DNA from 3 places in the Arthrobacter sp. RT-1 genome. Region 3 is predicted to be linked to each of the others. Evidence: riboswitches for the same ligand, from Rfam matches in the RefSeq annotation. Region 3 holds a riboswitch; each other region holds the start of a gene.

Region 1 (2,191 bases), on a different contig from region 3:
AGGGCGGGTGCTCAGCCAGGACCTGTGCAGCTCCGACTCCACTTCCAGGCACTGCCGCGCGGAGGCAGCCCAGAACACCTGCTCCATTTCGGTGGGTGCCAGGGCGCTTGCCCGTGCCAGGACCCGGGAGTAGCCGTTGAGGTAGATGGCGTCCTGGGCCAGGTAGTAGGCAAACTCCTTTTCGGGGAGGCTTCCGGAGGCCAGTCCACGGATGAAGTCCAGCCCGTAGATCGCTTTGAGGTCCTCGTCGGCTTCGGCCCGCAGCCGCGCCGCGAATCCTCCGGCGGGCGGGACGGGGCGCAGGTGGTGGAAATGGTGGACCGGCCCGTTCCCTGTTCCCACGTCCAGGCGGCCGGAGGCTTCCAACGCGCCTGCCAGCCAGGGCTTCACTTCCCGCAGCGATGCCTCCCAGTCCCCCAGCCGCGCCTGCACAGTCGCCATTGCGGAGGAGAGCGAACAGCCGGTGCCGTGACTGTTGGGGGTGGCCACCCGCTCCCCCGGCACCTGGATGACTTCTGCTCCCAGCAATCCGTTCATGTTGACCAGCGCGTCCGGGCATTCGGCCCCGGCCAGGTGGCCTCCCTTCACCAGCACGGTGGTCCCGGTGGCTGCCGCCAGGCGCTTCCCCTGATCGAGCGCGCCTTCCCAGGAATCCTGCAGGCTTTCGCCCACCAGCATGGCGAGCTCGGCCAGGTTGGGCGTGAGGAGATGGGCGAGCGGCAGCAGGTCGCGGAGCGCGGCCTCGGCTGATTCCTGCAGCAGCCGGTCGCCACTGGTGGCGACCATCACCGGGTCGAGGACCACGACGGCGGGGCGCACCTTTTCGAGCCATACCCGGACCGCCCCGATGACGGCGGCGTCCCCCAGCATGCCGATTTTCACGGCGTCGATGGTGATGTCGTCACTGATGGCGTCCAGCTGGCTGGCCAGGAAGGAAGCCGGCGGGACGTGGACAGCTTCCACGCCGCGGGTGTTCTGTGCGGTGAGGGCTGTGATGGCGGCCATGCCGTACCCGCCGTGCGCGGCAATACTTTTGAGGTCCGCCTGGATGCCTGCTCCACCGGAGGGGTCCGAACCCGCAATGGACAGGACACGGGGCAGGTCCCGGCCGGAATCCGGCAGGACAGGAGTGGACTGGAGAGCTTCCGCGGGCAGTGCAAGAGTCGAAGACAAGAGACATCCCTTCGCCGGTACTAGCCGGACAGGTTCAACGGGTGTGGATCTCAGCCGGCCCTTCGCGCGGCACCCCGTGTCGGTTCCCCAGCCTAGCCGTTTTGCCGCCGCCGCACCGAAGGTGACGTGCCGCTGCTGTTGGCACCTGATCCGGGCCGAAACACTGTTAACGCCGGACGCCCGGAACCGGCCGTGAGGGCGGTTCCGGGCATCCGGGTTTTTGTTGTGCTGCCTGCGGTCAGAGCTCGGAAGCAGGAACTCCCACACCGAGGATGATCGGAGCCTCGGCCTGCTTGGCGCCTGCAGTGTCCGCACCGGAGGCGGCAGCCGGTTCCGGCGCCTTCGCGGCATGCGAGTGGCCTGCACTGGCTGCCGGGACGCTCTCGTGGTGCTGGACGGACGTCTCGTTGGCAGCCCCCTGGGCACGGCTGGCGCTGCGGTTGCGCCGTGGCCTCCGCTGCCGTGACTGCTCCAGGGTGTGGTCCGACCAGTCCTTTTCAACGGTTGCGGCGGCGGACGGCTGCCCGGACTTGGCCGGTTCCGAAACTGCCGGTGCCGGAGCTGCCGGTGCCGAAGCTGCCGGTGCCGAAACCGCAGCTTCCGGCTGTTCTGCCGGAGCCTCGGCAGCCGGAGCGGGCTCACCGAGGTGCGCAAAGGCTTCAGCGAGCCGGTCCAGGGTGAGGGCAGGCTGCGGCTGCTGTTCTTCCGCGTGCTCGACGAAGGGCAGGGCAACCTTCTCGCCGCCGAACGTCAGGACAGCGGCGGGACGGGAGGAGGCATCGGCGTCGTGCTTGTCCGCCTCGACTGGCGCTGCCTGCTGGGCCGGCTGTGCCTGGCGGGCAGCCGCAACCTCATCGTCGTGCAGGTGGGCCGCGTGGGCTGCTGCAGCGATGTTGGCGAGGGCCAGCCGGGTTGCTTCCGCCTTGGCGTGGCGTTCGGCGTCTGACGGGTCCGGATGGACCGTGTGCACGTGTACGGCCGCGGCCGCCGGGGCAACGTCAGGCTGCTGGCCGCCGCG
Region 2 (2,191 bases), on a different contig from region 3:
CTGGTCCGGAGGGCCGTCCAGCAGTACCGCAGGATCAGAGGCCGAGCCGGGCTGCAGGACCACAATCCGGTCCACCAGGTCCTTCCAGACCGACACCCGGTGCTCCACCACCACCAGCGTTGCGCCGGTCTTGTCCAGGCACCGGGCCACGGCGTCGCGGACCTCCAGCACACCCGCCGGGTCCAGGTTGGCGGTGGGCTCATCCAAAAGGATCAGCCCGGGCCGCATCGCAAGGATGCCCGCCAGCGCGAGGCGCTGCTTTTGGCCGCCGGACAGGGCCGACGTCGGATGGTCCAGCGGCAGGTGGGACAGGCCGACGTCGTCAAGCGCCTCGTGCACGCGGGTCCAGATGGCATCACGGGGCACGGCAAGGTTTTCGGCGCCGAAGGCGACGTCGTCGCCCACGCGGGAGAGGACCACCTGTGTTTCGGGGTCCTGCTGCATCAGCCCGGCATGGCCGCGCTGCCCGCGGGGGGACGCGCCGTCGACGAGCAGCGAACCTGACTCGTCCGAATCGCCCGCCTCGCCGTCGTCGTTCGCGTCGCCCAGAACCCCGGCAAGGGCATGCAGGAGGGTGGATTTGCCGGCACCGGAAGGGCCGAGCAGGAGCACCCGCTCCCCCGGCGCGATGTCGAGGTCAAGGCCGTGGACCGCGGGCTTGGGGCGGCCGGCATGCCGCCACCCCCAGCCGCGGGCCGTGACGGCCGCCGGCCGCACAGCTCCGGGCCCGGCCTGGTGCGAAGGTGCCTGCATCAGGAGAGGACGGGCTCCGTGGCGGCCCTGCGCGAGGCGAAGGAGCTCAGCACCCCGGTCTTCGCCAGTCCCCGGGTGGCGATCCAGGACAATGCACCGGCGATGACCGCTCCGGAAATCGCGGTGAAGATGATGTAGGCCAGCTTGTCGCCGCCCGAGTAGGCGATGTTCCAGCCCCACGGCGCGAAGGAGTCATTCAGGCCGCAGAAGAGGCCCGCCGCCGCGCCGGCCAGCAGGGAAACGGGCAGGTTGAACTTTTTGTACACGAAGATGGCGAAGATGATCTCCGCGCCGAGGCCCTGGACGAAGCCGGAGAACAGCACGGAGGCGCCATACTGCGATCCCATCAGGAGCTCACCGGTGGCCGCGACGGTTTCGCAGAACAATGCCGCGCCGGGCTTGCGGATGATGAGCATGCCCAGCACCGCCGGGATCATCCAGCCGCCGGCGATCAGGCCGGTCAGGGGCGGGTAAACGGCGTTCATCGGCGCGGAAACCGCGGCCGCACCCTGGGACCAGGCCCAGAAGATGACGCCGCCGGCGATGGCGATCAGGGCTGCCACCACGATGTCCACGACGCGCCAGGACTTGCTGGTGGTCTTCTTGATTGCTGCAGTGCTCATGTGATCCTCCTGGGAAACAGGAGGGGAAAGCACGGCAAGCGGCTACTGCCGTTGCCGGACTTCGAGAACTCGACTCCCTTGCGCCGGTACTAACCGGATCAGGTTCGAGGGTCTGCGGCTGTCCGCACTCTCAGCGCCCACCTCCGGTTCCCGGCCTTTGGCCAGTGCCCGACGGCGGCGCTCCCCTGTCGTTAGGTAATGCTCTGAATGGAATGATGCTTGGGTAGAACTGCCCTGCTGGGCGGAGTCCAGTTTACACCGGGACAGGGGTAGATTGTGGGCCATGACTGCTAATCAGCCGCATGTGACCGACTTCGATCCGGACTCTGACGCCGCGCAGCCGGAAGGATCGCTGCAGGCCCTCATCGGCCGCATCGAGGGGGAGATCCATGAGCTCCAGTTCCCCGGCTTCTCCCTGGACGACTCGCTGAACCTTGGACTTCTCCTTGTGGAACTGGGGAAGGAGCGTGGCCTGCCCATCGCGATCGACATCACCAAGGGCGATCAGGTCCTGTTCCATGTGGCCCTGCCCGGCGCCACCCCGGACAACGAACACTGGATCCGGGCGAAGCAGCGCACCGCCGCCCGGTATGAGGTTCCCTCGCTGCTGGTGGGGCTTCGCGGCCGGCTCCGGGGCGGCCGGATCGAGGACCAGGGCTGGTTCGACCAAACCCTGTACGCCGCGCACGGCGGGTCCTTCCCGGTCTATGTCTCCGGTGTGGGCGCGGTGGCCACCGTCACCGTTTCCGGGCTCCCGCAGATGCAGGACCATGACCTGGTGGTGGAGGCCATGCGTGAGGTGCTGCGCCCGGCAG
Region 3 (2,191 bases):
CGGCCGCTTCGGCATCCCTGACTGCGTGTAGGGGGTATGGGCCGGGCAGTTCCAGTTCGGTCCGCAGGGCACCCAGGGCTTCCTCGAGGGCATTGTTGTGTTCGTGGACGTTGGGAGCCAGCCGATGATGTGACACGAAAATCAGCCTAGCCCGAAGAACCCCGATTTTGCATGGCACTGACGCCGCACGGGGCTGCGCCGTGTTGCGGCGGCTTTAGGGTGTGGCCCCGTCCAAGGCAGCGAGAAGGGCGGCGGCAGCGGCGGCAGGGTCATCGGCTTCCGTGATGGCACGCACCACAACGATCCGGCTCGCTCCTGCTTCCACAACCTGGTCCACATTGGAGTGGTCGATGCCGCCGATGGCAAACCAGGGCACCCCGCTCCCGGCCTCGGCTGAGGCTTCGGCGGCGTACTTCACCAGGTCCAGCCCGACGGCGGCCCTGCCGGGTTTGGTGGGCGTGGCCCAGACCGGTCCGACGCAGAAGTAGTCAAGCGCGGACGGTCCGGCTGCGGCAGCGAGGGCGGCGTCCACCTGCCCCGGGGCATGGCTGGAGAGCCCGATGGCGGCGTTGCCGTTGAGCAGGGTGCGGGCTGCATCCAACGGAAGGTCCTTCTGACCGATGTGGAACACCGGCGCACCGGACAACACGGCGATGTCCGCCCGGTCATTCACAGCCCACAGCCGGCCATGGCGCTGCGCCGCTTCCTTCAAAACCGCCAGCAGCTCCAGCTCCTCGGCCGCCTCGATGGCCTTGTCCCGCAACTGGATGATGTCCACGCCGCCGGCAAAGGCAGCATCCACGAACTGCCCGAAGTCCCCGCGGTCCCGGCGGGCATCCGTGCAGAGGTAAAGGCGGGCGCTGTTCAGGCCGGCAGTACCTTCGGCATGGGTAAAGGCATCGGCGGCGGGGACTGCGGCAGCGGGGGCAGGGGACTGGGACACATTCATGGCTGCAAGCCTAGTTCCTCTACACTGGCCTCGTACTGCGGGAGCCCGCGGCAGCTGTCATAAAGCGCCGGGCTGAGAGGGCGTCAGAGCCGACCGCTTGACCTGATCCGGTTAATGCCGGCGTAGGGAAGGAGACACATGAGCACCCCAAACGTTGTCCCGCCCGGGGCTCCCTCCGGCACCATCCGTGCCGACGTGGCCGTTATCGGCGGCGGAGTGGTTGGGCATGCCATCGCCTGGGAGGCGAGGCGTTCCGGCCGGTCTGTCGTGCTGATCGATGACGCGCCCGGAGCCGGGGCCAGCTGGGCGGCCGCCGGAATGCTGGCCCCGGTGAGCGAGCTGCACTATCAGGAGGAGGACCTCCTGGAGCTCATGCTTGCCTCCTCCGCCCGGTGGCCGGGCTTTGCCGCGGAACTGGCCGCCGCTTCCGGCGAAAGTCCCGGGTACCTCACGACGCCGACGCTCGCCGTGGGTGCCGATGCTGCCGACCGCCGCGCCCTGATGGATTTGCGCGGGGTGCAGCAGGCCAGCGGCCTGTCCGTGGAGCCGTTGACTGTCAGGGAGGCCCGACGCCGGGAACCGCTGCTCAGCCCTGCCATCGCCTGCGCACTGGACACTCCCGCGGACCACCAGGTGGATCCCCGGCGCCTGGTGTCCTGCCTGCGGCGCGCGCTCGCCGCGCATGGCTCCGCCGTCGAAAGTAATGGAACAGACGTGGCGGGGGCCATCGACGGCTACGCCGTGCCGGACCGGGCCGCCGGGCTGGTCTGGGCGGACGGGGCAGTGGCCGGGGCCCTGCTCGCAGGCGGCGGCACGGTCCTGGCCCGCGAAACGATCGTTGCCAACGGCCTGGATGCCGCAGCCCTGGCGGGCCTGCCCGACGGCCTGCAGCTCGCGCTGCGGCCGGTGTATGGGGATATCCTGCGCCTGGCAGTGCCCCGGCAGCTCCAGCCGCTCGTAACCTCAACCGTCCGCGGGCTGGTCCACGGCGTCCCCGTGTATATCGTCCCGCGGCAGGACGGGACGGTAGTGATCGGAGCCACCCAGCGTGAGGACGCCCTTGCCGCGACACATAACGCACCGGCGGCCGGTGCCCGCGCTACAGCGGGCGCCGTATCGGCAGGCGGGGTCTACCAGCTCCTCCGCGACGCCCAGGTCCTGGTGCCCGCCGTCGCCGAACTCGAGCTGCTGGAATGCACGGCACGGGCGCGGCCCGGCACCCCGGACAACGCCCCGCTGCTG

What was found. A riboswitch is a leader RNA that binds a small molecule or an ion and turns the genes downstream of it on or off. The one in region 3 is predicted to bind thiamine pyrophosphate.
Region 1: it holds a riboswitch for thiamine pyrophosphate, as region 3 does, so the genes downstream of both, thiD (bifunctional hydroxymethylpyrimidine kinase/phosphomethylpyrimidine kinase) here and thiO (glycine oxidase ThiO) in region 3, are expected to answer to the same signal.
Region 2: it holds a riboswitch for thiamine pyrophosphate, as region 3 does, so the genes downstream of both, DXK94_RS01705 (ECF transporter S component) here and thiO (glycine oxidase ThiO) in region 3, are expected to answer to the same signal.

Annotation. Positions count from the first base shown of each region.
Region 1 is NZ_QRGQ01000024.1:269,081-271,271, reverse strand. Features, by position in the region: gene thiD (bifunctional hydroxymethylpyrimidine kinase/phosphomethylpyrimidine kinase) at 1-1,173, opposite strand, end outside; TPP riboswitch at 1,163-1,260, opposite strand; gene DXK94_RS16945 (Rne/Rng family ribonuclease) at 1,412-2,191, opposite strand, start outside.
Region 2 is NZ_QRGQ01000002.1:69,787-71,977, reverse strand. Features, by position in the region: gene DXK94_RS01710 (ABC transporter ATP-binding protein) at 1-753, opposite strand, end outside; gene DXK94_RS01705 (ECF transporter S component) at 753-1,376, opposite strand; TPP riboswitch at 1,434-1,573, opposite strand; gene DXK94_RS01700 (heme-degrading domain-containing protein) at 1,660-2,191, shown strand, end outside.
Region 3 is NZ_QRGQ01000012.1:167,660-169,850, reverse strand. Features, by position in the region: gene DXK94_RS11890 (RNB domain-containing ribonuclease) at 1-136, opposite strand, end outside; gene thiE (thiamine phosphate synthase) at 215-949, opposite strand; TPP riboswitch at 977-1,095, shown strand; gene thiO (glycine oxidase ThiO) at 1,088-2,191, shown strand, end outside.